3 regions of the Halomonas sp. DP5Y7-2 genome follow, and region 2 is predicted to be linked to each of the others. Evidence: predicted binding sites of a transcription regulator. Region 2 holds the regulator's gene; each other region holds the start of a gene.
What was found. The regulator sigma-54, encoded in region 2, starts transcription at its own class of promoters, with help from an activator protein. The targets are predictions, from matches to a motif close to TGGCACNNNNNTTGCTNT.

Region 1 (10,406 bases), on a different contig from region 2:
GCTGCCTGACAGTCAGCGAGGCTATGCTCCGGTGGTCACCGGTACCGCGCAAACTCAAGCCAAGGTCACCATCACCCAGCAAGGAAAGCACCTTCTCGAAACCAGCGTTCCCCCAGGTCCTTTCGTCATCGACGACCTCTACCCGACCGGGTACGGAGGCGACCTCGACGTTCAAGTGACCGAAGCTGACGGCAGGATAGAGCGCTACAGCGTGCCCTACGCAGCGCTGCCGGGACTTCTTCGGCCTGGGCACTCCAGGCTCTATCTGGCCGCCGGTGAGCTCAACAATGATGCCATTGGTGATGCTCCGCTACTGGCAGAAATCGGCTATCGGCGCGGGTTGAGCAATGCCCTGACCGGCTATACCGGAGTACAAGCCAGCGAGGACTACTGGTCACCGCTGATTGGCGCCGCCTTCAATACTCGCTACGGTGCCGTAGGGGTCGATGCCCAGTACTCGGATGCCCGCCTGCCCGATGGGAACCGCCATGGCTGGAGTCTGCAGACCTCCTACAGTCGACACTTGATCGGCAGCGACACCGATATCAATCTGGCCGCCTATCGCTACTCCAGTTCCGGCTACCTGTCGCTGAGCGATGCCGCCTACTTGCAAGATGTACCGGCCTCCTCTGAGCCGCAGCAACGGGATGTGGACGCCTACTACAGCGATGCCAGCCAGCGAAACCGGCTGCAGTTCAACATCAGCCAGCCACTGGGTGAGCGCTCCCGCCTGTCATTTACCGGCTCAGTGGCGGACTACTGGCATCGTGAAGGCTCGGAATCGACCTACCAACTCGGGCTGACGCGAACCTTTGGCAGGGTCAGCCTTAACCTCAGTCTGTCACGGGTCGAAAGCGAGGACCGAGACACGGAAAACAGAGCCTTGCTGTCCGCGTCGCTGCCACTATCGAACACCGCCTTCGCGCCACGCATGACGATCTCGGCCAGTCGGGATTCGGCACAGAATGATCATCGCAATCTGAATGTCACCGGAAATCTCGGGGAAGACAGGGGCCTTGCCTATGGGATTCATGCCAGCCAGTCCACAGGGGACACCGGCGACCAGCATTCCTATGGCGCCAACCTTTCCACCCACACCTCCGTGGGACAATACACCCTGTCCGGTTCCGAAAGTGATGACTATCGCCAGCTATCGTTCGGCGCCAGCGGAGCAGTGCTGCTGCATCGCCACGGAGTGACATTCGGGCAAAGCACAGGTGACACCATCGGACTGATCAGGGCTGAAGGTGGTGCTGGCGCTCGCGTCACCAACGCCGCCAACCTCACCCTGGATAGCGACGGAGAAGCCCTGGTGCCGTTCCTCTCACCCTACCGCGTCAACGATGTGCAGTTGGACCCTCGTGGCGCATCTACCGCAGTGGAATTTCAGCGCACCAACGTCCAGGTCTCCCCTTATGCCGGCGCCATGGTGCCCATCCACTTCGCCACCGACACGGGGCAGCCGGTGGTCCTGGTGCTTACGCAACACGGGAGGGGAGTTCCGCTCGGCTCTACCGCCACTGCAGCCGACGGTCGAGTCCTCGGACAAGTCGGTGCAGGCGGCATGCTGCTGGTACGCGACCTCGCTCCGGGAAGCCCGCTGACCATCAGCCTTGACCAAGGTAGGCACTGCCAAGCGCAACCTGAATGGACCCCTCCAGCCATGGGCAGTGACGATATTCCTATTGTCGAGTCGCCGTGCATTGGCCCGTCTTCCGATCACACCAAGGACCCATCATGATCCTACACCCCCCCCTTTTGCACACCGTTCGAGGCAGCGGGTCTCGGCGGCACCCATGGCGCTATCTGCTCCTGCTGCTCGGCTTGCTGGCGCTTTCTTCACGAGCCCATGCACATTGCTTCGAGATCATTCCTCCCTGGGACAACCAGCCGCTACCGGTCGACTTCGGCTCCGAGATAGTCCTCGACAGCGACACCGCCGTCGGCACCCCCATCGCCGTCGGCATTCTTCCCGCTTCCCAGCTGTACGCTATCAATGGCGGCTGGGTAGCGCGCTGCTACTATGCAACGGATACGGTGAAGTACTGGCTGCTATGGCAGCACTATTCAGCCACCAACGGCTACTGGCCGGTGCCAGGCGTCACCTCGGATGCCGCCGATGAAGCCATGTATGTCATGACCGACGATGGTGTCGGAAATCCGTACGGCGGTGGGGGGAGTGGCAGTGTTGGCTACACCACTGAATTGATGGTGGAGGGCAAGGCGCTGCCCTTCAAGTGGGCCAATACCAACCCGGCCTTCAACTTGTTTCCCTTTGACGAGCCGGTACATGGGATTCCCTGTACCGATGCCAAAGCAGGGACAGGACTCGCCGAGGGCTATCCCCCCATCACCACGGACTGCCCTGACGCCTGGTTTGCCGTCAACTGGCGTCAGATGCCCTCATTCTATGTCAAGGTAACGCTTTACAAGATGGCAGGAGATCCTGGTGTCGAGGGGGTCACCCTGAGGCATGCTGCCTGGGAGGGATACAGTCTGTTGTCATTGATGAACGACTTGAGCACTCCCCCTAACCACAACGCCGATCTATTCAGCCTAAGCGGCCTCACCTTCGCCCAACCCCTCAAGGTGCGCATGAACCCCTGTCAAGGCGTCGGCAATGTCTCCGTCTCATTGGGCCAGATCGGCAGTCATCGATTCGACGAACTCGGGCAGCCACCGCAGGGGGTACCCGACACTCCCGTCAACGTATCGGCATGGTGCCACAGCGATGGCGATGTCAAATGGGCGGTACTCGGCAATATTCATGATTACGACCCCAGTGGAGATGCCGGTATTCTCGCCTTGGATGGGGAGGCAGACAGCGCCAAGGGCGTTGGTATCCAGTTACTTCACAGTGATCGCCCGGACCCGCTCCCGATCACTCCGGAAGGCAGTGACTACAGTGCCTATCGCTGGATTGATACAGACCTCAAGGCCATCGATGGAGAAGTGCTGATGCTCGATTTTCTCGCTCGCTATGTGAAGACAGGCGACATCGAGCCCGGCGTTGCCAACGGCCACGCAACCCTGGTGCTTGCCCCAAAGTAAGCCGATTGGCCAACCGCCGCAGGCCCCCCCCCGGCGGCCGCTCTTGCAAGCAACCTCCACCCAAGCTGGAGTACTGGAAGGGCCTTGTGCGGCCCTTCTTACAAGGTCGCTGCCTCAGCCGCTGCTGTCACCTTGGCCCGGCTGACCACACTGCCGACGATGATCAGACACGGAGACGGCAGCGGGCTGGCCGCCAGACGGCTGTCGATATCCGCCAACGTACCCACCACTGACGCCATCTCGGGCAGGCTGGCGTTGGCCACCAGCATCACCGGCCAGTCTCGTGGGAGCCCTGCTGTGATGAGGCCTCGACAGATCGCAGTGAGCTTGTTCAGGCCCATGTAGAACACCAGCGTCTCATCCTGGCGCGCCAGTGATCTCCAGTCCGGCTCGCCGCCCTCTCGACACTGCTGGGCGGTCACCAGACGAAGACTCTGGGCATGGCCCCGCTCGGTCAGGGGAATTCCCATGGCGGCAGCGGCACTGGCCGCCGCCGAGATGCCAGGGACAATCTCCCAGGGCACCCCTGCTGCCTCCAGCGCATCCAGCTCTTCTCCCAGACGCCCGAAGATACCGGGATCGCCTCCCTTCAGTCGCACTACACGCTTGCCCTGGCGCGCGAGCATGACCAGCATCTGCCCGATGCTGGCCTGGTCGAGGCTATGATGCCCGCGGGCCTTGCCGACATAGTGCCGCTCCACTCCGGCCGGAATCATCGCCAGCACAGCCGGCCCCACCAGCCGGTCGTAGACGACGGCATCAGCGTGCTTGAGTCGCTCCAGCGCCAGCAGCGTCAGCAACTCGCCGGCTCCACTGCCCGCCCCCACCAGCGACACCTGCCCCTGACGTAGGCCAGTAGCCGCTATCGGCACGGGCCTTTCGAGGCGATCGGCGCCACGCTGACAGAGCGTCGCCAGCCGCGCCAACAGCAGCGACAACGCTCGTGCCGGTGTATCGAACATCGCAGACCGACCGCTGCCCCGAAGCCTGCAACGGCTTCCACCGAGGCGCTTCAACAGCGGCACGGCTAGCCCCATCCATCGCGGCCAGACAGGGCTTTTGCGCCACGTACCAGCGGCGGACGCCTTGACGCCCGATGCCCCAGGGGACGGGTTCTCAGCATGCAGATACTGGCTGCGGGGGCTTGATGGCGCCACGGCTCTTCTCCTCTTCTACAAGGCTCTTCAATTCCGGCAGACAACTGCCACACTGGGTGCCACACGCCAACCTTGCCCCCAGCGCCTCCACCGAATCGTCTCCGGCACGTATCGCGCGTTGAATCGGGGTGCGGCCCACCTGGTGACAGCTGCATACAATAGGTCCCTGATCAGAGGCACCATCATCGCAACCCGCCAGCACGCGACGGCGATCCTGCTGGGCCATCACCTCGCCCTTGGCCGCTTCCGTCAGGCGCTGCGACAACCAGCCCAACCCGGGCAGCTCGTTCACCGGTCCCACCATCAGCCACCAGCACAACCGCCCCTGATCGAAGCCGGCCAGGCGCCAGCGGCAGCCTGACGGATCCTGCAGCACCGGGCCCACCTCACCAGGAAGGTGCTGGCGGGCCCAGGCCAGCCAGTCGCGGCTGGCACTCTGCAGATCCCCCGCCAACTGCCAGCGCTCGCCAGCCGCCATCGGTACTCGCGTCCAGTACTCGGTGCCCTTGACCAGGCTGGCCATCGCGTCTCGCGGCGAATCGCTCATAGTGCTCAAGGCATCGTCACCGAGCACCAGGGTGGCTTCCCAGCTATGCACCAGAGGAGAAACCATCACCGCACCATGCTTGGTTTCCGGCTGCCCAGAGAGCGGATCGGTGACACCGCCGAACAGCGCGCCAGCCTGAGGCGAGTGGCTGAAGCGCCGGGTCCAGTGAATCGGCACAAACACCTCACCGCGGCGTTGGCCAGGGGCGACCCGCACACGAGCCCGCATTTCTCCAGTGGGTGAACGGATCGACGCCAATGCCTGATCGACCAGGCCCAGTGCTGCAGCGTCGTCACGATGCACCTCGACGAAGGGCTCGGCACGATGGTTCATCAGCCGGCTGGCTCGGGCGGTGCGGGTCATGGTGTGCCACTGATCACGCACTCGGCCGCTGTTCAAGCGCAGCGGGAACTGCTGGCTGGTGGTCTGCTGTGGCGCCTTGGCATAGACCGGCCAGAGCCGAGCTCGGCCGGTCTCGGTGAAGAAGCGACCATCCTCGAACAGCCGCGGCGTGCCCCGCGGAGCGGAGCGGGTGACCGGCCATTGGATGGGTGCCAAGGCGTCGTACTGCTGCCGGGTAAGTCCCGCCAGGCCCGAGATATCGAAAGCGCGCTGACCGTCGTTGTCGAGACCTGACAGTCGCGCATGTTCGTCAAATATCTCGGCCGGATGGGTGTAGGCGAAGGCCTCCCCCAGACCCAGGCGGGCGGCCACCTGACACAGGATCCACCAGTCATGGCGCGCCTCTCCGGGCGGCGGAAGAAGACCACGCTGGCGTGAAATGCGCCGCTCGGAGTTGGTCACGGTGCCGTCCTTCTCCGACCAGCCGCTGGCCGGAAGAACGATGTCCGCCAGCGCCACCAGCTCGGTATCCTCCATGCACTCGGACACGATCACCAGCGGACAGCGGGCGATGGCGGCGCGAACACGATCACTATCGGGAAGGCTGACCAGAGGATTGGTGGCGATAATCCATAGCGCTTGAATCTCTCCCCGCTCCAGCGCCTCGAACAGCTCGATCGCCTTGTAGCCTGGACCTTCGGGCAGCGTGGCGGTCACCGTCTGAGTCGACCAGAAGCGTGCCACCCTCTCCCTCGCGCCCGGCGCGTGGTAATCCATGTGTGCCGCCAATTGGTTGGCCAGGCCACCGACCTCACGCCCGCCCATGGCGTTGGGCTGCCCAGTGATCGAGAACGGTCCCGCCCCGGGCAGCCCAATCTTGCCGCCGGCCAGGTGGCAGTTGAGGATGGCCTGGCACTTGTCGGTACCGCTGGTCGACTGGTTGACTCCCTGGGAGTAGAGGGTCACCACATGCAGCTGAGTGGCAAACCAGTAGTAGAAGGTTTCCAGGCGCTCAGGGTCCAGGTCGCACGCCGCCGCGACCGCATCGATATCGGGAGCATCGACCAAGGCCGCTTTCAGCGCCTCGTCACTGCCATCCGTATGACGCTGCAGGTACACCCTGTCCAGTCGCTGATGGCGCGCCATCCACGCAAGCAGCCCGTTGAACAGCGCCGCATCCGAGCCTGGGCGAAGTCCCAGGTAAAGATCGGCGACCTCGCAGCTGTCAGTGACGCGTGGGTCGATGACCACCACCCTCAACAGGGGATTACGCGACTTGGCCAGCCGCAGCCGCTGGTAGAGCACCGGGTGGTTCCAGGCCAGGTTGGATCCCACCAGCACGACCAGCTCCGCCTCCTCGAGATCCTCGTAATTACAGGGCACCGCATCGGCACCAAAGGTCCGCTTGTAGGAGGCGACAGCAGAGGCCATGCACAGACGTGAGTTGGTATCCAGGTGCGGGGTACCGATGAACCCCTTGAACAACTTGTTGGCGACGTAGTAGTCCTCGGTCAACAGCTGTCCCGACAGATAGCCAGCGATGGCACCCGGCCCCGCGGCTTCGCGTATCTTGAGCAGGCGCTCGGCGAGCGTATCCAACGCCTGCTCCCAACTGGTCTCGTGACCATCGACCCGCGGCATCGTCAGGCGGCCGTGATGGCCCAATGTCTCTGCCAGCGCGGTTCCCTTGACGCACAGACGCCCGAAGTTGGCGGGGTGAGAGGTATCGCCTTCGACCACGGCGCTCCCCCCCTTTGCACTCAGCGCGACACCGCAGCCAACACCGCAGTAGGGACAGGTGGTCAGCGTGCCTGCCTGTTTGCCGTCGCCATGGTCGAGGATTGGCTGGGCTGGCACGCCGTCATGATCTGTCTGGGTCATCCCCTTCTCCTGTGAGCCATCACGCAAAACGCCCACTCAGCGCCTGGCATGGCCAGGAGCTGAATGGGCGTCTTTGCCGAGGAAACCCCACATTGGATTTCCGTTGCGCGCAGACCTGTCGCTGTCCGATGTCTGCGCTTTCCACTACAGAAGCAAACCTCGTGCCATCTTGGCAGGAACCCCCTTCCAGGTTGCCGGCAGCCAGGGCAGGTGCGCCCAGTGACACCGGCTTTCCGCTCCGCCCGAGGGCGACCGCCTGGCTGTTGCGTGAAGGCTCACGCTCTGGGGCCGCCAGGGCATTGCCTGCGGCTGAACGAGGTGGCCATGCACCACGACGTTCACCGCGAAGCGTGGTTTCGCACCCATCCGGTGCAATTCGTGCCCCTTGCCTGCTTGCCCATCGCTTCAACCCCCGGTGCACCGTAGCCGTGCATCGCTATCACTCTGATTAAAAAAGATAGTTAGCCAGGTGGAACACATATTGCCGCCAGCGAAGCCTAGACGCCGCCCTGCGCTGTCAGCTGACACCAGAGGCACGTTGCCACTACCCAGTGCATCCACCCACACCGTTACCTTTACCAAGCGCCCGACAAGAGCCATGCCTTCTATGCCGATGCCTGAACCCGACACCTTGAGTGTGCTGCTGGTCGACGATGAGATCGTGCGCGCGGCCATGGTCGAAGAGGCCCTGGCCAACGATGGCCATCGGGTCGTCTGCCGGCTATCGAGTCCGGCAAGCCTGAATGACATGGTGCGCCAGCATCAGCCCGATGTGGTCATTATCGACATGGAATCCCCCGACCGGGACACCCTGGAGAGCATGGCCCTGCTGCAACGGGAAAATCCCAGGCCGGTGGTCTTCTTTGCCGATCAGCATGATCCGCAATCCCTCAAGGCAGCGGTCAAGGCGGGGGTCAGCGCCTACGTCGTCGATGGCCTGGCCGCCAACCGGGTCAAGGCCGTGATCGAGGTTGCCATCGCCCGCTTCGAGGCCTTTCAGGGCATGCGCAGAGACCTCGACAAGGCTCGCAATCAGCTGGCCGACCGCAAGCGCATCGAACAGGCCAAGGGCCTGTTGATGAAGCACCAGAGCTGCGATGAAGAACAGGCCTACCGGATGCTGCGCAAGCTGGCCATGGACCGCGGCCAGCGCATCGCCCAGGTCGCCCAGAACGTCATCGATATTCTCAAACCACTGGAGCAGGGATCATGAGCATAGGGAAGGCCACTCAGCCATCGACCAGCGCACCAGAGCTCGCAGGATTGACCCTTGGCTTCGTCCCGCTGCTGGACGCGGCACTGCTGATCATCGCCAGGGAAGGCGGCTTTTTCAGCGCGCAGGGCCTCGATGTCAGCCTGTCACGAGAGAACGCCTGGTCGACACTGCGCGACAAGGTCGCTGCCGGACTCCTCGATGGTGCCCACATGCTGGCGCCCATGCCACTGGCCATGAGCCTGGGTCTGTCACGGGCGCCATGCGAAACGCTGGCCGCGATGGTACTGGGCCGCCAGGGCAATACCCTGGTGCTGTCCCAGCGGCTGGCCAATGCGCTGGATGTGCGCAGCGACCTGCCCCGCCCGCAAGGCTCCGCCTTGGCCCTGCGCGACTGCCTGACCCGGGGTCTGGCCAAGCCTCGGCTGGCCATGGTCTACCCCTACTCCTGCCAGCACCTGTTGCTCCGTGAATGGCTCTCCCTCGGCGCTATCGACAGCGACAGCGAGGTGGAGCTGGTCGCGCTGCCGCCTCCCCGAATGGTGGACGCCTTGCGCGAGGGCGAAATCGATGGGTTCTGTGTGGGCGAGCCCTGGGGAAGCCAGGCCGAATTTCGACAGGTCGGCAAGGTCATCGCCAGCGGCGCGGACATGATGCCGGGCCATCCCGAGAAGGTGCTGGGCGTCACCGCGTCCTGGGCGCGTCGCTACCCCCACACGCTGGCCGCCCTCATCCGTGCGCTGCGGGCCGCCGCCAGTTGGCTGGACAGCGCGGCAGGCGCCCGCCGCCAGGCGCTGGAATGGCTGGCACTGCCCCCCTACCTGGATGAGGCGGTCGCTCATCTCGACGAACTGCCCGTGGGCTGCGCTCCCGGCTATCCTCTGCTGAGTGAAGGCCTGCGCCCTCACCCCAGCGACTTTTACGGCATGGCCGAGCGGCTCCAACCGCTGCTCATGGCCAGAGGGAGGGAGCTGGACGACGTCACGCTGGAGACCTGCTACAGCAGCGTGCATCACGACGAGGCGTTGCACCAACCAAGTGCCATCACCCCGTAGTACTCTCCGTCGTGGTGTTGCACCACGCACCCTCATCTTTTAGCAAGACGTTGTAAAAAAAGAAGAACCGCGTATCCCGGCACGAAACTTGGATACTCACTGACATGACACCGGCCCTGGCCGGCCGCGATCAACGGCGATCGCATCGACTCAGACAAAGACGTCTCTTCACCCCCCAATGCTGGGGGAGTGAGAGACGTCTTTGGCGTTTTTGGAGCCTTTACCATGTCCAGCAAGACGCAAGCGGATACCGCACATCCCAGCACCGTATCCCCTTCGACTGAGGCAAACCCCACGACAGGTCACCTCGTGATCATCGGCAACGGCATGGCCGCGCATCGGCTGGTATCACGCCTCAAGGGACGTTCCGGGGCACCGAGCCATATCACCCTCATCGGCGCCGAGCCCCACCCCGCCTACAACCGCATACTGCTCTCCAGCTGGCTTGCCGGAGACATCGAGCGCGAAAGCATGGCTCTGTCGCTCGATGACCACACTTTTCCGATCGTCGGCCAGCGCCTTGGCACCCGGGTGGTAAACATCGACCGTCGACGCCAGCGCGTCGAGTGCGATGACGGTGAAATACTGTGCTATGACCACCTAGTGCTGGCCACGGGCTCACGCAGTGCCATGCCCGAGATTCCCGGCATCGACCTTGAAGGCGTGCATGGCTTCCGTGACCTGGACGATGCTGCCCGGCTGGCGGCCATCGCTGAAGCCGGCGGCACCGCCGTGGTCGTGGGCGGCGGTCTGCTTGGCCTTGAGGCAGCGGCAGGGCTTGCCGGGCGAGGCATGCAGGTTAGCGTTGTGCAGCGATCATCGCGGGTGATGAACCGCCAGCTGGACGCTGTCGCCGCCAGCATGCTGGCCGCCGAGCTCGGTCAGCGCGGCATCACGCTGCACACTGGGGCTCGTCTCGACGCCGTCATCGGCGATCAAGGAGGCAAGGTCAGTGGCGTGCGCCTCAGCGGACAGCCAACGGTGCTGGAGGCCGATTGCGTCGTGATTGCGGCAGGCATTACGCCAAACATCGAACTCGGCCAAGCGGCGGGCCTTCGCTGCGATCGGGCCATCCATGTGGATGACGGCCTGGCCACATCCGATCCACGCATTTCGGCGGTGGGTGAATGCTGCCAGTTCGGTGACAGCACCTACGGCCT
Region 2 (10,406 bases):
CTTGAGGAAACGCTCGAACAGAAAGGACTCCTCGTTCTTGAGGGACCGGCTGAGGCAGTCGATGAACTCCCGGCGTGGATAGGTGAAGACGCGCGGGGCCTTGTAGGCATCCAGATCGATGGCGATGATCGTACCGTCGACCACCAGGAAGTTGTCGGTATGCAGGCCTCGACAGTGAATGCGGTCACGATACAGCGCTTCCAGGATGTCCAGGTAGCGCTCCTGCAAGGCGGGATCATCGAGTACCAGCTGTTTCAGCGCCACACCATGGACGTTGGCGGTGACCAGACGGTAGCGCTGAGCGTCAAGAATGGTGGGCGTGTCGATTCCCAGGCGCTCCAGGCGACGGGCTACGTAGCGAAAGTTGTGTCCCGGGTAGCGGCGAATGCCCAGGCGGTAGCGCCAGCGATCGCTCGCCTTGGGTGTGAAGGTCTTGATAAAGGCATCCTGGTCCGGGTCGTAGTGGACCTCGGTGTACTTGCCAGTCTGGATAAGCTGCATGATGTCCTTTGAAGCGAGGCGAAATCGGAGGGTAGGGCAGGGTCAGCGTAGTGGCCGAGGGCCTTAGGCGTCTTCGTCGAAGCGTGCGACGAACAAGGCCTCAAGGGCGTCGAGCACCGCATCGGCGTCGGGACCTTCTGCTTCCAGGGTCAGCACGGTGCCGCAGGGGGCTGCCAGCATCAGCAGGGACATGATGTTGGCGGCATCCCCACAGCGCTGACCGTGGTGCACGGTCACGGAGGCGTCGAACGCCTGACAGCAGGTGACCAGGCGAGTGGCCGCCCGAGCGTGCAGCCCGCGGCGGTTGGTAAGGGTCAGTTCGCGTCTGGCCACGCTCATTGTGCCCCGCTGTCCAGACGACGTTGCTGGCCAAGCTCGCGGTGGCGCAGGCGTATTCTCGGGTGGTCATCGACCAGCGCCGCGGCGATGCTCTCGGCCAGATAGACCGAGCGATGCTGACCCCCGGTGCAGCCTACGGCCACCGTCAGATAACTGCGCTGGCTGGCCTGATAGCGTGGCAGCCAGTTGCGCACCCAGGTCAGGATGTCGCGCTTCATGTCGGCGACGTCTTGATAGTGCTCAAGGAAGGTGATCACGCTTTGATCGCAGCCGTTGGCATCCCGCAGCGATGGTTCCCAGTAGGGGTTAGGCAGGCAGCGTGCATCGAACACGATGTCGGCGTCGGGGGGCACGCCACGCTTGAAGCCAAAGGACTCGATGGTCAGGCTCAGCTGGCCGCTGCGATGATCGGCCACCTGCTCGGCGATGCGTGAACGCAGCTCATGTACGGACAGGCGGGAGCTGTCGATGATCAGATCTGCCAGGTCGCGAATGCCAGACAACGCCTTCTGCTCGGACTCGATGGCCTCGGCCAGGGTCATGTCGGTATTGCGGGTCAGCGGGTGGCGGCGTCGAGTATGGGAGTAGCGTTCCAGCAGAATCCGCGCGTCGCTGGTGAGATAGACGACCTGACAGTCGATGGGACCTTGCTTCAGCCCCGTCAGCTGCGCGGGAAAACGCTCCAGCGCCTCGGGCAGATTGCGCGCATCGACACTGACGGCAATGCGCTGTGAATGTCCATTCTCCAGCTCTTCGACCAGTGACCCCAGCAGCGTCGCTGGCAAGTTGTCGATGGCATAGAAGCCCAGGTCTTCGAGAGCCTGAAGCGCCACGGACTTTCCCGAGCCAGAGCGACCACTGATGATCACGAGCTGCATGTCCTGTCTCCTTGGCAGGGGGCGATAAGAGGGCAGTTGGTGTCAACCGCGCGGTGACGGCCAGATCACGCTCGATCAGAGCGTACTATCTAGCTAGATGGTGATCAGCTAGATGGTAATCAGCTAGAGGTTAATCAGCGAGGCGCCATTCCTTCAAGGCGCCAGGCAAGGCGTGCGCCATCAAGACATAGGATCAAGGCGCTTTCGCTGCGTGCCGTCAGCTCGTGGCGTCGCCCGGGGCTTGCTGGCGAATCGCTTCCTGCAAGCGCTCGTGCAGCTCGCGCTGGGACGTCGCGTGGCGCAGACGATGTCGGGTATCGGCGTCATTCATGACCCCGGCCACCTGGCCCAGCAGGGCTAGGTGAGCATCATCCGCTTCTTCAGGCACCAGCAAGACAAATACCAGGTCCACCGGTTCGCCGTCGATGGCGTCGAAATCAATCGGCTCTGCCAGCTTGAGAAAGCCAGAGATAGGGGCCTTGCAGTGAGGGTTGCGAGCATGCGGAATGGCCACGCCATTGCCGATGCCGGTGCTACCCAGACGTTCGCGGCCGATCAGGCGACTGAAGACTTCCTGGCTATCCAGGCTTGGTGTGTTCTGCGCAATGAAGGTGCTGAAAAATTCCAGCACCCTCTTCTTGCTGCCCCCCGGGACGTCAAATAGCGTGCGCTCGGGGGGGAGAATGGCATCCAATGTCATGAGAGGTCAGCGAATTCCGGCGCCTTGGGCGCGGGCTTGGGATTTTTCCTTGTGCTTGACGAGCTGGCGGTCCAGCTTGTCGGCAAGGGCGTCGATGGCGGCGTACATGTCGCCGTCCTGGGCTTCTGCATGCAGGTCTGCACCGGCAGCGTGAAGCGTACAGGCAGCCTGTTGGCGCTCCTTCTCCACCGAGAGGGTGACCTGCACATTGGTGATGTTGTCGTAATGGCGCTCCACACGGGCGAGCTTCTCTTGTACGTAGTCACGCAGGGGATCGGTCAATTCGACGTGGTGGCCGGTAATGTTGACTTGCATGACAAGGCTCCTTGCTCTTGCGGGTGGTAGCTCGATTGTAACCCTTTTTCCGATCCTGCAAACCCCCCTGCTTCTACGCATTAAGACGCAGATGTCGTGCGATATTTCAAGCGCTTGCGCTTTTCATGCAACTGCGCTACGCACTCTGCTCGCCGCCTGTCTCGAGCCTTCTGACCGGGCTCAGCGCAGGCGCTTGCGCTCGCTCGAAGAGGGAATATTCATCGCTTCTCGATACTTGGCGACGGTGCGTCGGGCGACGTTGACACCGTCTTCGGCGAGCAGCTCCACCAATTTGCTGTCAGACAGCGGTTTGCGAGGCGGCTCCTGCTGGATCAGCGACTTGATCATGGCGCGTATGGCAGTGCTGGAATGGGCATCCCCATCCTGGCCCACCTGGCTGGAAAAGAAATACTTGAGCTCGAACACTCCCCGTGGCGTATGCACGAATTTCTGGGTCGTCACCCGTGAGATGGTCGATTCGTGCATCTCCACCTTGGCCGCAATGTCTGCCAACACCAGTGGTTTCATGGCGGCTTCACCCTGCTCGAGGAAGTCGAGCTGCCGCTCCATGATTTCGCGTCCGACCCTCAACAGGGTGTCGTTGCGGCTTGCCAGGCTCTTGATCAGCCAGCGCGCCTCCTGCAAGTGGTCCTTCAGAAACTGGTTGTCCTGGCTCTTGTCGGCCCGTCGGATCAACGCCGCATAGTCGGGTTGAATGCGCAGGCGTGGCATCGCCTCAGGGTTCAGCTCGACGCGCCAGCCTTCTTCGGTGTGGCGGACCACCAGATCGGGAATGACATAGTCGTTGTCGCTGTCGCCGTACTGGCTGCCAGGCCTAGGGTCGAGGCCACGGATCAGTTCGATGACATCGTCCAGCTGCTCTTCGGTCAGGCTCAGGCGGCGCTTCAGCAGACGGCGATCACCGCTGGCCAGCGCCTCGAGAAACTGGCGTACCAGTCTTCCCGCCTGGGGCAGAAGGGGGGTGTCACGGGGCAGGCTGTCCAGTTGCAGCTGCAGGCATTCGCGCAAATCTCGGGCAAATACACCGGTAGGTTCGAATTGCTGCAGCCTGGCCAGCACCGACGCCACGTCCTGCAGGGGCGGGGCAGCAGCGTCGTCATCGGCCAGGCCCTGGGCGATATCGTCAAGGTGTCCTACCAGGTAGCCATCGCCGTTGACCGCGTCAATCAGGCACTCTGCGATGCGCCTGTCATTATCATTGAGGTCCAGCAGGGCCAGCTGCCAGCTAAGGTGGCCATGCAGGGATTGCCCGCTGGCCTGGCGCTCGAAGTCAGGCGCCTCGGCGCTGCCGGCCGGGGCGGTGCCAAGGTCTTGATAGGTATCGGACCAGTCGCTGTCGACCGTTAGCTCGGAGGGGATCTCGTCGGCCCAGTCGTCGTCCTTGCTGTCCTTGACCTGCAGCTCGCCGAATTCATCCTCCAGCTCGAGCATCGGGTTGGCCTCGAGCGCCTGCTGGACTTCCTGGCGCAGGTCCAGCGTGGAAAGCTGGAGCAGGCCAATTGCCTGTTGCAGCTGAGGGGTCATGGTCAGCTGGGTGCCGATCTTCAGCTGCAGTGACGCCTTGAGGGCCATGATGTGACTTCCGTTCGTGGAGCTGAAAAGCCTTACCCTAACGGCGGGTCAGGTACCATGCAAGCTTCTTGCCAACTTGTGGGCAGGGGGTGGCGCGCAGGGCTTGCAGTGCCCCGCATGCGTGTCAGTGCAAGGTCGAGCGGGCGCCATGAAGACCCTGCCAACATAGCGGCCCGGCAGCGCCCATGGTGGTTAAAGGCGAAAGTTTTCGCCGAGATAGACTTCCTTGACGCGCTGGTTGGCAAGGATCGACTCGGCACTGCCTTCGGCGATGATCTGGCCGTCGCCGACAATGTAGGCGCGGTCACAGATGTCCAGCGTCTCGCGCACGTTGTGGTCGGTGATCAAGACGCCGATGTCACGAGCCTTGAGCTGGCGAATGATCGACTTGATCTCGCCAACGGAGATCGGATCCACCCCGGCAAAGGGTTCGTCGAGCAGAATGAAGGCGGGTTCTGTGGCCAGGGCTCGGGCGATCTCGACCCGACGTCTTTCCCCGCCGGACAGGCTCATGCCCGGGTTGTCGCGAATGTGGCTGACATGGAAGTCTTCGAGCAGTTGCTCAAGGCGCGCCTGGCGACCTTCCCGGTCGAGGTCCTTGCGGGTCTCGAGGATCGCCATGATGTTGTCGGCTACGGACAGCTTGCGGAAGATGGAGGCTTCCTGTGGCAGGTAGCCAATACCCGCCAGTGCCCGCTGGTGCATGGCCGCGCGGCTCAGGTCGTCATCGTCGATGCTGATGGTGCCAGCATCCGCCCTGACCAGTCCGACGATCATGTAGAAGGAGGTGGTCTTGCCTGCGCCGTTGGGGCCCAATAGGCCCACGATGCTGCCCTGTTCGATGGACAGGCTGATGTCCTGGACGACGCGGCGCTTCTTGTAGCTCTTGGCCAGATGGCGAGCGTGGAGAGTCTTCATCAGTTTCCTTGGCTTTCCGGCTCGAGGGTCATGCGAATGCGCTGCTGGCCGTCGACACCCTGTGCGCTGGAGCGAGCCTGGACGACGCGGCGATCCAGAAAGTACTCCAGGTAGGCGCCGTCGAAGGTGTCATTGGCCTTGTGCAATTCCGCCTGGTCGATGAGTTCCATGCGGCGCTCGGCAACATGGTAGACCACCTTCTTGCCCCAGCCCTTGACCACCGGCTCTTCCGGCGAAGGCTGCTGCTCCAGATAGGCACGGGAGCCAGTCGCCGTGGCGCGGGATAGCTGACCCTGGTCGTTGCGCTGAATTTCCACACGCTCACCGGTCAGCAGCATGCTGCCCTGCTGAATACGCACATCGCCGGTATATACCGCTGTGCCTGCGCGGTCATCCAGGTCCAGTTGGTCGGCCTCTACCTGAATGGGGGCGCTGCGGTCGCTTTCCAGCGCCAGGGTGACGGTGCTGGTGGCGACGCTCGTCAGGCCCAGGGCCAGGGCGAGCAGTAGCGCGGGACGGGGACGCATCATGGAAGTGACTCCTTGTTAGGGCTCGGGCTGAGTGTGGCTCTGGCTTATTGAGGCTCTGGCGGATGATAGCCGGTGACATTGTCGGTCAGACGGGCGGTATTGTCATGGATCCAGGCATCGAAGCGCTCGCCTCGCATTTCCTGGGGGGGCTGGCGCAATACCGCAGGCGTCTCACTCCAGGCGTGGCCTGAATCGCTGTCATAGACCAGTACCTCGGTATCCAGCTGCCAGCGCTCGGCAGGGGCCTCAAGGTGGGCATCTCCGGTCAGTGTCAGAGGGTTGCCGTCCGGGCCAAGTTCGCCGTCGGTGGCAGTGGCGATCCACAGGCGGCCACTGTCATCGACAAGCTCCATGTCAGGTTGGTCGACGCGGGTGATGTCATCCAGCGGGGTGTGCACCAGACGTGGGGTCGTGATGCGTTGATGGGGCGCACCCTCGGTGTCGAAGCGCGTCAGGGTGGCATCGATCAGGTAGTAGTCCGGCTCGCCGGCCTGATCGTCGGTGATCAGGTCGGGCACAGTGCCGTCCCGCGGGTCGAGCAGGGCCAGACCACCGCCCAGCACCAGCAGCAGGATGACCAGCCAGAAACGGAAACCGGGCCGCAGTGCACGCCATGTCATATCAGGGGTCCGTCCTTCAGATAGCTGTCCACCACGCCGTCGAGGCGGCCCTGGGCCGCCAGCAAGGTATCCGTGATTTCGCGTACTGCGCCATGACCGCCGCAGCGCTCGGTGACCCAGCGGGCGCGTTCGCGAATGTAGAACGGGGCGCCTGGCACGCTGATGCCCACGCCACAGCGGTCAATGCACGGCAGGTCGGGCAGGTCGTCTCCGCAGTAGGCCACCTCTTCCAGTGACAGCGACAGCTCGGCGCACAGCGATGCCAGCGCCGGCAGCTTGCGTTCGACACCTTGCTGGACGTGCTGGATGCCCAGCGCCTTGGCGCGCTGGGAGACCATGGGTGAGCTACGCCCGGTGATCAGGGCGACGTCGATTCCCGCGCGCCTGGCCAGCTTGATACCGTGGCCATCGAGGGTATTGAAGGCCTTCAGTTCCGTACCGTCGGCATGAAAGATAAGCTGCCCATCGGTCAGCACGCCGTCCACATCCAGCGCCAGCAGCTTCACGCGGCCAAGTCGTTGCACCAGGTCAGGGGAGAGTGAGGCAAGTGGGTCGTGGGCCATCATGGCGATCCTTGATGTTGAGTGGGCAGAAGGTGTGACGGCAGCTGCCCGGCGGTAGCGCCCGGAGTGCCGCCAGGCCAGGCGTCAAATGACACCTGCTGCCAGCAGGTCATGCATGTGTAGCGCGCCAACCGGGCGCTGCTGGTCATCCACCACCGCCAGAGCGGTGATGCGACTGTCTTCCATCAGCTTGACGGCTTCCGCCGCCAGGGTGTCGGGACGGATGCGCCGTCCGGGACTGGTCATGACATCGTCCACGCTCAGGGTGCTGAAATCCTGGTGGCGGTCAAGGGTTCGGCGCAGGTCGCCATCGGTATAGACGCCCGCCAGGGTACCGTCATCGGCCACTACGCAGGTGAAACCGAGGCCCTGGCGGGTGATCTCGAGCAGAGCATCCCTGAGCGGTGAGCCAGTCGCCACGACGGGAAGTCTGTCGCCGGTATGCATCAGGTCTGCCACCGTCAGCAGCAGGCGTTTGCCCAGGCTGCCGCCGGGGTGGGACAGCGCGAAGTCTTCCGCGGTAAAACCGCGGGATTCAAGCAGTGCGACGGCCAGGGCGTCACCGAGGGCAAGCGCTGCCGTGGTAGAGGACGTGGGGGCGAGGTCGAGCGGGCAGGCCTCGCGTTCGACGCCGGCATCCAGGTGAGCCTCGGCGTGGCGCGCCAGGGTCGATCCGGGCCTGCCGGTCATGCTGATCAGCGGAATGCCCATACGCTTCAATAGAGGCAGCAAGGCGGTAACTTCGGCAGTCTCGCCGGAATTGGACAGCGCCAGGACCACGTCACCTGGGGTGATCATGCCAAGGTCGCCATGGCTGGCCTCACCGGGATGAACAAAGAACGCCGGGGTGCCGGTGCTGGCCAGAGTGGCGGCAATCTTGCCGCCGATGTGGCCGGATTTGCCCATGCCTGTCACCACCACCCGTCCTTGGCAGGCCAGGATCAGCGTGCAGGCGCGCTCAAAGGCCTCATCGAGGCGCTGAATCAACGCATCGACCGCGTCGCGCTCCAGCTCCAGCGTGCGTCGGGCGATAGCGCGAACATTGATGGGTCTCGAGGGCGACGCCCCGTCGGGAAATTTGGTCATGGCCATGATTGTTGCCGTTTACCACCGTTGTCACAAGGGTCAGGCTGTCAGGGAGGTACCCAGCCAGAACAGATAGAAGGCGTAGCTGGCTGCCAGCAGCGCGCCGACGATGCGTCCGACGCGCCCGCGGCGCTGCCACAGCAGGATGGCCGCCAGCGCCAGCGTCAGGCCGAGCATGACCGGGAAGTCGCGCCCCGCGGCGTCAGGGTCGGTGGCCCCCGGTGCCAGCAAGCCAGGTACGGGCAGCACGGCCAGCATGTTGAACAGGTTGGAGCCGATGACATTGCCGATGGCGAGGTCGTGGTGACGCTTCAGGGCGCTGGCAACACAGGCGGCAAGCTCGGGCAGGCTGGTGCCGATAGCGACGACGGTCAGGCCAATGACCAGCTCGCTCACCCCGAAGGAGCGTGCCAGCTCGGTTGCGCCCCAGACCAGCCCGCGGGAGCTGGCGATCATCACCGCCAGGGTCACGACCAGCCAGACAAGGGCCTTGCCCAGCGCCATGCCGGGGATCTCGCCGGCGACCGCCTGCTGCCCTTCGTCTGCGCGAAATAGCCACCAGATGCTGAACACCAACAGGGCCAGCAGAAGGGCCGCGTCGACGCTGTTCAGCTGGCCATCGGCCAGGGCATAGCCGGCCAGTCCGGTCGCGCCCAGCAGTAGTGGCAGTTCGCGACGAACGATGCTGAAACGCACCGGAATCGGCACGACCAGGGCGGTCACGCCCAGTACCAGCGCGATGTTGGCGATGTTGGAGCCCAGCGCATTGCCGGTAGCAAGGTCAGGCGTGCCATCCAGGGATGCCATCACCGACACGACGATCTCCGGGGCGGAGGTGCCGATAGAGACGATGGTCATGCCGACCAGCATGATGCTCATGCCGGCGCGATACGCGGTTGCAGCGGCCGCGCCAACGAAGCGATCGGCGCTCCATAGCAGGCCAACAAGACCAAGAGCGACAGCGACGAGCGGTAACAACATGCGGACAACCTGATGGTGAATATCGAGGGCGCCCATTGAACCCTGCCAACATCCTGCGCGCAAGCGCGCAGCCGCTGCACTGGCGTGGCATGTTTCAGTTAAGATACGATGTTCGAAAACCGAGCGCATGGCAACGCGCTCTATCATGTTTCCTGGTTCCATGGTCGTGGCGGAGCCCGTCTGCGTTTTGCAGCGAGCGAGGCAACGGCGTTTGTTTCATGGCGACCATCATTGTTTGGGGACTGCGATGACGGCTTCCTCCTTGGTGGAGGTGGAGAACCTGCATTTCACGCGCGGCGATAGAGATATCTTTCGTGGCGTGGATCTCTCCATTCCCCGCGGCAAGATCACGGCCATCATGGGCCCCAGTGGTACCGGCAAGACCACTCTGCTGAAGTTGATCGGCGGGCAGCTGGCGCCGAGCGCCGGCAGGGTGCTGATCGACGGGCACGATGTGCACCGACTGTCGCGCAAGGATCTGTTCCAGATGCGGCGACGCATGGGCATGCTGTTCCAGAGCGGTGCGCTGTTCTCCGACCTTAGCGTGTTCGAGAACGTGGCGTTTCCGCTGCGCGTGCATACGGATCTTCCGGAGAGCATGGTGCGCGATGTGGTGCTGATGAAGCTCGAAGCGGTCGGGCTGCGTGGTGCTCGCGATCTGATGCCTTCGGAGCTGTCTGGCGGGATGACGCGGCGAGTGGCGCTGGCGCGTGCGGTGGCCCTCGACCCCGAGCTGATTCTGTATGACGAGCCATTCGTCGGTCAGGATCCGATCTCGATGGGTGTGCTGGTTCAGCTTATTCGTCGTCTCAACCAGGCGCTGGGCTTGACCTCGGTGGTGGTCTCCCATGATATCAAGGAAACCTTGTCCATTGCCGATTATGTCTATGTGGTAGCGGACGGAAGAGTCATGGCCCACGGTACGCCCGCTTCTCTGGACGTCGAGCAGGACCCCCGCGTCAGCCAGTTTGTGCATGGCGAGCCGGATGGGCCTGTCCCGTTCCATTATCCGGCCAATGATTTCTATGACGATATTCTGGGGCAGGAGGAAGCATGATCGAGCGGATCAGTCGCCTTGGGCGGCGTGGCTGTGACCTGCTCGAGGCAGTGGGCCGGGCAGGGCTATTTCTAGCGCAATCGATGTTTGGCCGTCCCACCATGGGGGGCATCAGTCTGTGGATTGCCCAGGTCTACATGGTCGGTGTGCTGTCGCTGGCGATCATTCTGGTATCTGGTCTGTTCATCGGCATGGTGCTGGCGCTGCAGGGCTACACCATTCTGGTCGACTTTGGCGCGGCGGATGCGCTGGGGCAGATGGTGTCCCTGGCCTTGCTTCGCGAGCTGGCGCCGGTGGTGGCGGCACTGCTGTTTGCGGGACGCGC
Region 3 (10,406 bases), on a different contig from region 2:
TAGTGCACCGGCTGTGGCGTCGGAATCGAAGCGTTGGGGTCCCCCATGGGCGCCATGGCGATCATTCCGCCCTTGAGAACCAGAGCAGGCTTGACCCCGAAGAACGCCGGATCCCAGAGCACCAGATCCGCCAGCTTGCCCACCTCGACCGACCCGATTTCTTCGGCCATACCATGGGTGATTGCCGGATTGATGGTGTATTTGGCGATGTAGCGCCGAGCGCGAAGATTGTCTGCACCGCACGCCTCATCCTCGGGCAGCAACCCGCGCTGGACCTTCATCTTGTGGGCCGTCTGCCAGGTACGGCATACCACCTCGCCTACACGCCCCATGGCCTGTGAGTCAGAGGCGATCATCGAGATCACCCCCATGTCCTGCAGGATGTCTTCGGCGGCGATGGTCTCCCGACGAATACGCGAATCAGCAAAGGCCACGTCTTCGGGAATATTCGGGTCCAGATGGTGGCACACCATCAACATGTCCAGGTGCTCATCGACGGTATTCACCGTGTAGGGCCTGGTGGGATTGGTCGAGGATGGCAGCACGTACTCTTTCGAGCAGGCGGTGATGATATCCGGCGCGTGCCCGCCACCCGCTCCCTCGGTGTGATAGGTGTGGATGCCCCGTTCCTTGAAGGCGGCCAGCGTATCCTCGACAAACCCCGACTCGTTGAGGGTGTCGGTGTGGATCGCGATCTGCACGTCATAGCGCTCGGCAACGCTTAGACAGGTGTCGATGGACGCAGGCGTGGTCCCCCAGTCTTCGTGCAGCTTGAGCCCCATGGCGCCTGCCTCGATCTGAGCTTCAAGCGCCTCGGGCAGGCTGGCGTTGCCCTTGCCCAGCAGGCCGATGTTCATCGGCAGGCTGTCGCAGGCCTTGAGCATGTGATGAATGTGCCAGGCGCCAGGCGTGCAGGTGGTGGCATTGGAGCCGGTTGCAGGCCCGGTGCCGCCTCCCAGCATGGTGGTGATGCCGCTGGCCAGGGCCTCATCCACCAATTGAGGACAAATGAAATGCACGTGGGCATCGATGGCACCCGCCGTAAGGATCTTGCCTTCCCCTGCGATGACCTCTGTCCCCGGCCCGATGACGATGGTGACATCCGGTTGGGTATCCGGATTACCGGCCTTGCCGATGGCAGCGATTCTGCCCGCCTGCAGCCCGACGTCGGCCTTGACGATGCCCCACCAGTCGAGAATCAGCGCGTTGGTGATCACCGTATCCATCACCGCGTCATCGACACGCTGGCTTTGCCCCATGCCATCACGGATCACCTTGCCACCGCCGAACTTGACCTCATCACCGTAGTGGGTCGCATCCTGCTCGACCTCGATCCACAGCTCGGTATCCCCCAGGCGCACCCGGTCGCCCACGGTGGGCCCGTAGATGTCGGCGTAGGCTTGACGACTGATCTTCATGACGGGTCTCCCTGAACATCCGATGCAGTACCCAAAGGCCCCATGACCTCGCCACGAAAGCCATAGATGTGACGAGTGCCAGCAAAGCTGACCAGGGTGACCTCACGGGTCTGGCCCGGCTCGAAACGCACGGCGCTGCCGGCAGCAACATCCAGCCTGAAGCCACGCGCCTTGACGCGGTCAAACAAGAGCGCGGGATTGGTCTCGGCGAAATGGTAGTGCGAGCCGACCTGGATCGGCCGGTCGCCACGGTTGGCCACCTCGATGGTCACCCGCTCGCGCCCTTCACACAGTGCGATCTCGCCGTCCTTGAGTTGGTATTCTCCGGGTATCATGCCTCGCCCTCTGATGGTCCGTTGGCAACGGTCTACTCCCATGTCGCTGCTGCAAGCCGCTGCGGCAGACGACACTGAGCAGGCATCCGTTCAGGTAATCGGATGATGGACGGTCACCAGCTTCGTGCCGTCAGGAAAGGTGGCTTCGACCTGAACTTCGTCGACCATGTCGGCAACGCCCTCCATGACATCGTCACGGCCCAGGATCTGTTTGCCGTAGCTCATCATCTCGGCGACGCTGCGCCCCTCACGGGCCCCCTCCATGATCTCGCAGCTGATCAACGCGACCGCCTCGGGATAGTTGAGCTTCAGGCCCTTGGCCCTTCGCCGTTCTGCTACTAACCCCGCGGTAAACAGCAGCAGCTTGTCCTTGTCTCTCGGTGTCAGCTCCATCGTTACTTCCTCAAGGTCAGACGACACGACGCTCGCTAGACGACGGTCGGCGTGGAGTCAGGTGAACCAGATGCGCGGCGGACAGGCCGTGCGCTCCAGCAACATCGGTCTTAGCAGTTTCCAGGCAGCCTCACACAGCGTCCAAGCTTCATGCCGCGAGTGCCCGAGATAGCGCAGCAGCAATACGCCGTCACGCAGAGTGACCGCCCATGGCTGTTGCATCATCGAGGGTGAAGACAGATCGACGACATCGTCGGTGCGTCCCCGTCGGCCCGCCAGCTGTTCACGCAGCACCTCCACCGCTGCCGCGCCATCGTCCAAGCCTACGGCCCAAAGGGTGGCCTGAACGCTGCAGCCACGCTGGCCCCAGGCGCCGCTGAAGCGGCGGTGAAGCGGATCAAGCGGCTGACGCTCGATCCACAGCGGCTGGCCATCTCGGGCTAACCTGAAGCTCTGTTCCAGGTAGCCGCTGGCAAACGGCAGGTCACTGGCAGGCCGGCCCAGGGCGAGCACCTCCCAACCCAGGCAGCGCGCGTCCCCGTGCAACTCGATCTCGGTAGATTGGCGCCCACGAGAGCCATCGAAGGCAATGGTTTCCTGAGGCAACCACTCGAGGCTGGCGCCGGGCTCGACCACCAGCCGGGTGCGCTGGGACCAGCTCACCTCGTTGCTGTCCGCCCGATACAGCTTGTTAGCGGCAGGGGTCGTGAGTAGTGCGCTGGCACCGCTTGCCACCCGTGCTTGAATGTCCAGCGCATCACCGCTGACCAGCCCGCCCGGTGGATGCAACAGGTAGACGTGGCAGGTGCCGTCGCGTCCTTCGGGGTAAAAGGGTCGCTGCACCCTCAAGGGGCCACGGTGGTCCACTCGGTGCAATCGAGTCGCTGCACCATCATGGCGAAAGCCCAGTGACAGGCTCGCCTCCCAGCGCCGTCCCGCGTCAAAGCGATGGCCGTGCCGATCGGTCACATCCTGTAGTGTCTGCGCGCTCATGGCTCTCCCGGACGATGGTTCGTGGTGACGCCGTCTGGCCACGCCACACAATACTGCCCGATGACGGTGCAATGGTCGTACCACCTCACCTTTAAATCCTGTTTTTTACTTTATTATCAATGACATATAGTGCACCGAAAGTGCACCAGGAAGCCCCCTTAGCTATCTAAGGCACCAACTCGGTGCACCGCGAAGCGCATCCAGCATCATTTTGGTGCGCATGTCGCTATTGCTGTGGACCTCGTCGCCAGGACTGTGCAGCGTGGTCACTTGTCTGCCTGAGACCTCCCCCGCCCTTCCTGCCGCTCTTCCTGCCGCCCTTTCTGCCGCCCTTCTTCTACCTTCCCTCCACCGTCCTTCGATCGCCTTCCTGTCACGCCGCTTGCTACTGCCGTTAACCCTGCCTTAACCCCCCACTTGGCTATGCTGCGCGCCTTCGAGAACCCAGGAGATCCATTATCATGGTTCGGGCCCCTTTCCCTGGCTTGCTGGCGGGCGTCCTGCTGTTGACGCTGGCTGGCTGCTCCATGATCGACGAGCCAACCTCCTACCCTGACAGGACCGACGCCTTGATCACCCAGGTGCCGGACTGGTCGGCAGCTGTCGGCGGTAGCGACGTCGGCTCACTCAACGAGCTGATCGCGTCCGATGCGCTCGATCAGCTCGTTGAAAGGGCGCTGCAGGCCAACCCCGGCCTGCAACAGACCCTGTTGACGCTGCGTATCCGCCAGACACAGCTGCGCCAGACCGGTGCTGACCGCCTGCCCGCGGTCGAAGCCGGCTTCAGCGCCAGTGACAGCGAGGACAGTGCCAGCACCTACAGCGGCTCGGTCACGGTCAGTTGGGAAGCCGATCTGTGGCAGAAGATTGCCGATCGCACCGCCGCCGCCGATCAGGACGTCGCACAACAGGCGGCCCTGTATCAGGCCGCCCGGGACACCTTGGCGGCCGACGTGATGACCAGCTGGCTTGCGCTGATCGCTCAGCGTCATGCCATCACCATCCAGCAGCAGCGCCTGGCCACCCTTGAAAGCAACGAGTCCCTGATCCTTGAGCGCTATCGCAGCGGGCTCGGCAACCTCGAGGACCTGGACAGCGCGCGAAGCTCCACGGCCAGTGCCCGTGCCAGCCTGGTGGAGTATCAAGAGAGCCTGGCGCAGCAGCAGCGTGCACTGCAGACCCTGCTGGGCGAGATTCCCGATAGCGGCGAGGCGGTGGCCGACGACTATCCCGCGGTACTGACACCGCTGGCAGAGCTGCCAAGCCAGTCGCTGCGTCGCCGACCGGACCTGATCGCGGCCTACCACGCCATCCAGGCGGCCGACTATCGCACCCACGCCGCCTACAAGGACCTGCTGCCAAGCATCAGCCTGCAGGCCGCCATCGAGGACGTGGCCGACTCGCCATCCCAGGCGCTGCTGACCGATCCGGTGTGGTCACTGCTGGGTCAACTGACGGCTCCGCTGTTCCAGGGAGGCGAGCTTCGCGCAGCCGCCGACGAAGCCGAACTGGAGACCGCTCAGGCCTACCAGGCGTACCGCGAGACCCTGCTCGAGGCGGTTGGCGAGGTGGAAGATGCCCTCGGGCTCGAGCGCTCTCTCGCCCTGCAACAGCAGCACATCGCCAATGCCCTGGACCGCCAGCAATCTACCCTGGCCCAGTACCAGTCGAGCTACCGCTCGGGGCTGGTCGACATCCTCGACCTGCTTTCGGTGCAACAACAGACCTACGACCTCGAGGCGCAACTCGATGACCTCAACTATCAGCGCCTGGCCAATCGCATCGACCTCGGCCTGGCACTCGGACTGGGAGTGACCCCATGACACGTCGCTGGAGCAAAGCGCTGCCCCTGAGTCTGGCCCTCGCGGTACTGGCGGCGGTGGTGGTTCATGTCGTCACACCAGGTCAGGCACGAGGCCAGCACTCGCCACCCAGGCCTGGTGGCCAGCCGGAGGCCGATTCAGACCAGGTGCAGGCGCGTCAGTCAGACCGCCAGCAGGCCCCCCAGCGCACCGAGGTAACGGTGGTCACCGCAGAGACCGCGGCCCACGCTGCCCGCATCAACGCCTACGGAGAAGCCAGCGCGCATTTCGAGCTGACCCTGAGCGCCGAGGTGTCCGGGCGCGTCGACGGCCTTGCCGACAACTTCGAGGGAGGTCTTCGTATCGGTAAAGGCGAACTGCTGGCCACCCTGGAGGACAGTGGTTACCAGGAGGCCCTGGCCGTCGCCCAATCGACGTTAGCCACTGCCGAGGTGAGCCTGCTGGAGGAACAACGCCAGGGAGAACAGTCCAGAATCGAGTGGCGCTCGTCGGGGCTCTCGGGCGAGCCCGACTCGCCGCTGGTACTTCGCGCCCCCCAGCTCGCCGCTGCGCAGGCGGCGGTCGATGAGGCCAAGGCGTCGCTGGCCGCCGCTCGCCAGGACCTCGACCAGACCCGCATCACAGCCCCCTTCGATGCCCTGATCACCGATCGCCACATCGCCCCGGGCAGTTTCGTGCAGTCTGGCACCGAGATCGCCACCCTGGTCAGCACCGACCGCATCGAGATCACCGTGAGTCTGTCCGCCGCGGAATGGGCGCAACTGCCGGACTCGGCCACGCTTGCCGGGGGTGACTGGCCCGTCACGCTGACCGATATCGAGAGCGGAGAGCAATGGACCGGACAGGTCATCCGGGCGCATCAGCATCTGGACGCCACCAGCCGCCAGCGCTCGCTGGTGATCGGGGTTCAGGCCCCGTTCGACCAGCCCCCCGCCCTGCTGCCCGGCACTTTCCTCGAGGCGAGCCTCAGCGGACGTACGCTCGATGGGTTGTGGCAGCTCCCCGCCACCGCCCTCGGCCAGTCCGGGCAGCTCTGGTACGTCACCGACGATGACGCTCTGGCCAGCGTCTCGACCGAGGCCGTCTTCAGCGACGGTGCCACGATATACGTAAGACCGCCCGAGGCGATCGCTGATCAGCCAACCCGGGTGGTCGTGCAACCCCTGAGCAGCTACGTCCAGGGCATGCTGGTGACCACCGTGGAGGCCCGTCAGGATGTCTGACACGAGCCATCGCCAAGGCGTGATCGCTTGGTTTGCCCGCAACCCGGTCGCTGCCAATCTCTTGATGTTGCTAGTGATCGCGCTGGGCGTCAGCGCCCTTGGCACCCTCCAGAAGGAGGCCTTCCCGAGCACCGAACCCGACAGCCTGAGCCTCTCGGTCAGCTACGACAGTGGCTCGGCAAGGCAGTCAGAAGAAGGACTCGCGATAAAGATCGAGGATGCGCTGGAAGGAGTCATCGGTATCGATTCGATCGTCAGCACCTCCACCACCAGTGGCACCACCGTGACCGTGGAGAAGACCTCCGACTACGACCTGGATACCCTGCTCAGAGACGTCAAGACCCAGGTGGACGCCATCTCCAACTTTCCGGCCGACGCTGACAATCCGGTCATCAGCAAGGCTGAGCGCGAGGAGCACTCGCTGTGGATTCAGCTCTACGGCGACGCTGACCGCGCCACCCTGCAACAATTGGCCGACGACCTCAAGGCAGACCTGCTGGCCCACCAGGACGTCAGTCGTGTCTCGATCAGTGGCTGGCTCGATCCAATGATGGCCATCGAGATCGACGAGGCTCGCCTGGAAGCCTACGGCCTTTCGCTCAGCGACGTGGAGGAAGCGGTCAATGCGAGCTCGACCAGCACCTCCAGCGCCGTATTGCGCAATGCCGATCTCTACCTGCAGCTCAAGGCGTCGCGCCAGGCGTACCTCAAGGATGAGTTCGCCGCCATTCCACTGATCACCACCACCCAGGGCGATCAGATCCGCCTCGGTGATGTGGCCAGGATCCGCGACACCTTCGACGACACCACCTCCAGCCTGTCGCGCTTTGATGGCGAGGACAGCATCGCGTTACAGATCGTCACCACCGGCACCGATGACATTTCAGACTCGGTCATTGGCGCCCGCGAAGTGATTCAGCAGTGGCGTGACGATGGGCTTTTGCCCCAGAACGTGCAGCTGGCCACCTGGTACGATCGCAGCACCTCGATCAACGAACGCCTGGCGCTGCTGATCGACAATGCGCTGTACGGCATTCTGCTGGTGTTTACCCTGCTGGCGCTGTTTCTCAACCTGAGGGTCGCGCTGTGGGTGGCCATGGGCCTCCCCTTTGTGTTCTGCGGTACGCTCTACTTCATGGGCGAGCCCCTGCTTGGGCTTACCCTCAACGAATTCACCACCTTTGGCTTCATCATGGCGCTGGGCATCGTGGTCGACGATGCCGTGGTCGTAGGCGAAAGCGTCTACGCCGAGCGCCGCGCCCATGGTGACACCCTGGACAACACCATTCGTGGCACCCTGCGCGTCGCGGTGCCCACCCTGTTTGGCGTGTTTACCACGGTGGTGGCCTTCTTTGCGCTCTCGCAGATAGAGGGCAGACTGGGCAAGCTCTACGCCCAATTCGCCGCCGTGGTCGGCCTGTGTCTGGTGCTGTCGATCATCGAGTCGAAGCTGATTCTGCCGGCCCACCTGGCGCACCTGAATACCCGCTCCTCGACTTCCCGTCATTGTCTTGGCCGGCTGTGGGGGCGGCTACAGGACGCCGCCTCTGGCGCGATGGAACGCTTCACCCAGGCCGTCTATCGTCCGCTGGTCAAGCTCGCTCTGGTGCATCGAGCAAGCGTCACAGTGCTGTTCACGGCGCTGTTGATCCTGGTCCTGGCCATGCCGTTCAACGGCAGCATTCGCATGAGTTTCTTCCCCGATATTGCAGGCGATACGGCGCGCGCCAACATCACGCTGGAAAACGATGCGAGTTACGGCTTGACCCACCGGGCGCTGGACCGCCTGCAGGACAGTGCCATCGAGGCCGACGCCACGCTGCGCCAGGGCAAAGGCGTCAGCGCCATCGAGCACCTGCAGATCACCTCGAGTGATGACCAGTCAGGGACTGTCACGGTCAAGCTTGCCGATGATTCGCCCTACGACCTCGACCAGTTCGCACACCAGTGGACGGCCCTTGCCGGGCTCCCGGAAGGCACCCGCACGCTGAGTGTTCAGAGCCGGCGCAGTGACTTCTCTGCGCTTCGCGTCGAGCTTCGCGCCAGCGACGATACCCTGCTGAGCGCGGCCGGCGACGAGTTCCGCGCGCGTCTTGAAGCCATCGATGCCGTCAGCGGCCTGGAAGACAATCTCCGCCCGGGCCAACCTCAGCTTCAGCTCGACCTCACCGCCCAGGGGCGCGCGCTTGGCATGACCACCGACGAGCTGGCAGAACAGGTCATGCAGGGCTTCAATGGTCAGGTGGTGCAGCGCTATCAGCGCGGCAAAGACGAGATAGAGGTGAAGGTGCGCTTTCCCGAGAGCGAGCGCCAGTCGCTGGTCGACGTGCTGTCGTCGCGGGTACGTGCACCGGATGGTACCGTGCTGCCGCTGTCCAGCGTCGCTACAGCGAGTCTCGGCTACACCCGCGACACCATCACCCGGATCGATAACCAGCGGGCCATCTATATTTCCGGCGACGTGGACAAGGAGCTGATCTCGGCCAGCGAACTGGTGACCCTGCTCGAACAGGAGGTCGTCCCGGATATCCGCAGCGCCTACCCCGGCGTCGACATCCACTTCGCTGGCGAGGCCGAGCAGCAGCAGGAAACCCAGTCCTCGATGGTCACGGTCTTCGCCTTCGCCATACTGCTGATCTACATGCTGCTGGCGGTCCCCCTGAAATCCTACGTTCAGCCTCTGCTGATCATGACCGCGATCCCCTTCGGCGTGGTCGGGGCGCTGCTCGGTCACTGGCTCAATGACCTGTCCCTCGGGATCCTGTCCCTCAATGGCATCATTGCCCTGTCCGGCGTGGTGGTAAACGACAGCCTTTTGCTGGTGTCCCGTTTCAACGAGCTGCGAGACGAAGGCCTGGCCATCCCGGACGCCATCGTCGCCTCCGCCACCAGTCGCATGCGTGCCGTCGTGCTGACCTCGGCCACCACCTTTGCCGGGCTCTATCCCCTGCTGGGAGAAACGTCCCATCAGGCCCAGTTTCTGATTCCGGCCGCAGTGTCGCTGGCATACGGTATCCTGTTCGCCACCCTGATCACGCTAATCCTGATACCGGTGCTGCTGAGCCTGCAGACCAGCCTCGAGCAATGGCTCACACGCTGGAGGCGACGCACGCCCGGTGAAGACGAGGCCGAAACTCCATGCTGAACGTGCTGCTGGTGGAAGATGACCTGGATCTGGCCATGACCATCGTGCAATACCTGGAGATCCAGCAGATCCGGTGCGATCACGCCAGCAATGGCCAGCGCGGGCTCACGCTCATCCGCGACAATCGCTATGACGTCATCCTGCTGGATCTCAATCTGCCGCGACTGGATGGCCTGAACGTCTGCCGCGAGGTTCGCCACGCGGGCGATGACACCAGCATCCTGATGTTGACCGCCCGCGACCGCCTCGACGACAAGGTCGATGGCTTCGAGGCGGGCGCCGATGACTACCTGGTCAAGCCGTTCGAACTGAAGGAGTTGGCGCTGCGCATTCGCGCCCTGGGCCAGCGACGCAGCGGGCAGATCAAGCGGCTGCACTACGCTGGCCTGGTGATGGATCTGGTCTCCCTGACGGTGCTTAGAGACGGTCAGCCGCTGCACCTGTCACCTACCGGCTGGCGACTGCTGGAACCCCTGCTGCGCGCATCACCCGGGGTCGTCAGCCGCGGCGCTCTGGAGGAGGCGGTGTGGGGCGAGGAACCTCCCGACAGCAATAGCCTCAAGGTACATATGCACCATCTGCGCAAGGCCGTGGATCGAGACTTCGATCCGCCGCTGATACACACGATCCCCGGACGCGGGTTCGCCTTGAGGGAGGCACGGGATGATCCGTCAGATACGCCTTAAGCGACAGCTCGCGGCGATCCTGCTCACCTTGGGTGCGCTGCTGGTGGGAGGCTACTCGCTGCTGGCGGCCCACTACTTCAAGCTGGGGATGGACAGCACCATGGTGGGGGCCATGGAACAGGCGGTGCATCAGCACATTCGCCAGCGGGCCAAAGGCACGGCAGAACCCGACCTGGGCGCCTTCACCGTCACCTCGACCTGGCAGCAACAGCCCAGGCAGATCCGCAGCTTGTTGCCACAGCCGCCGCAGCAGGAGACGCGCCTGGTCACGTCGCGTGAGACGAAGCCGAATGGTCGCCGCGGCAGGCTGGTCTTCGCCATGCGCTTTCCCACCGACGAGGGGACGCTGTTTGTCAGCCACACTCTGACACGCCAGCAGATGTCGAGCCT

Region 1: the regulator sigma-54 is predicted to act here: its motif matches at 7,128-7,145, upstream of KUW18_RS01055 (nitrate reductase).
Region 3: the regulator sigma-54 is predicted to act here: its motif matches at 3,205-3,222, upstream of KUW18_RS10560 (urease accessory protein UreD).

The regions. Positions count from the first base shown of each region.
Region 1 covers NZ_JAHVHY010000001.1:244,591-254,996, forward strand. Annotated here, with positions in the region: gene KUW18_RS01040 (fimbria/pilus outer membrane usher protein) at 1-1,741, shown strand, start outside; gene KUW18_RS01045 (fimbrial protein) at 1,738-3,051, shown strand; gene cobA (uroporphyrinogen-III C-methyltransferase) at 3,150-4,013, opposite strand; gene KUW18_RS01055 (nitrate reductase) at 4,168-6,978, opposite strand; gene KUW18_RS01060 (ANTAR domain-containing response regulator) at 7,577-8,191, shown strand; gene KUW18_RS01065 (CmpA/NrtA family ABC transporter substrate-binding protein) at 8,188-9,246, shown strand; gene KUW18_RS01070 (NAD(P)/FAD-dependent oxidoreductase) at 9,472-10,406, shown strand, end outside.
Region 2 covers NZ_JAHVHY010000006.1:116,161-126,566, forward strand. Annotated here, with positions in the region: gene KUW18_RS12680 (hypothetical protein) at 1-501, opposite strand, end outside; gene KUW18_RS12685 (HPr family phosphocarrier protein) at 565-834, opposite strand; gene rapZ (RNase adapter RapZ) at 837-1,718, opposite strand; gene ptsN (PTS IIA-like nitrogen regulatory protein PtsN) at 1,936-2,418, opposite strand; gene hpf (ribosome hibernation-promoting factor, HPF/YfiA family) at 2,425-2,733, opposite strand; gene KUW18_RS12705 (RNA polymerase factor sigma-54) at 2,914-4,326, opposite strand; gene lptB (LPS export ABC transporter ATP-binding protein) at 4,519-5,244, opposite strand; gene lptA (lipopolysaccharide transport periplasmic protein LptA) at 5,244-5,774, opposite strand; gene lptC (LPS export ABC transporter periplasmic protein LptC) at 5,819-6,394, opposite strand; gene KUW18_RS12725 (KdsC family phosphatase) at 6,391-6,957, opposite strand; gene KUW18_RS12730 (KpsF/GutQ family sugar-phosphate isomerase) at 7,042-8,049, opposite strand; gene KUW18_RS12735 (calcium/sodium antiporter) at 8,083-9,024, opposite strand; gene KUW18_RS12740 (ABC transporter ATP-binding protein) at 9,272-10,081, shown strand; gene mlaE (lipid asymmetry maintenance ABC transporter permease subunit MlaE) at 10,078-10,406, shown strand, end outside.
Region 3 covers NZ_JAHVHY010000005.1:133,418-143,823, forward strand. Annotated here, with positions in the region: gene ureC (urease subunit alpha) at 1-1,418, opposite strand, end outside; gene KUW18_RS10550 (urease subunit beta) at 1,415-1,753, opposite strand; gene ureA (urease subunit gamma) at 1,844-2,146, opposite strand; gene KUW18_RS10560 (urease accessory protein UreD) at 2,204-3,139, opposite strand; gene KUW18_RS10565 (TolC family protein) at 3,601-4,962, shown strand; gene KUW18_RS10570 (efflux RND transporter periplasmic adaptor subunit) at 4,959-6,185, shown strand; gene KUW18_RS10575 (efflux RND transporter permease subunit) at 6,178-9,330, shown strand; gene KUW18_RS10580 (response regulator transcription factor) at 9,324-10,016, shown strand; gene KUW18_RS10585 (sensor histidine kinase) at 9,994-10,406, shown strand, end outside.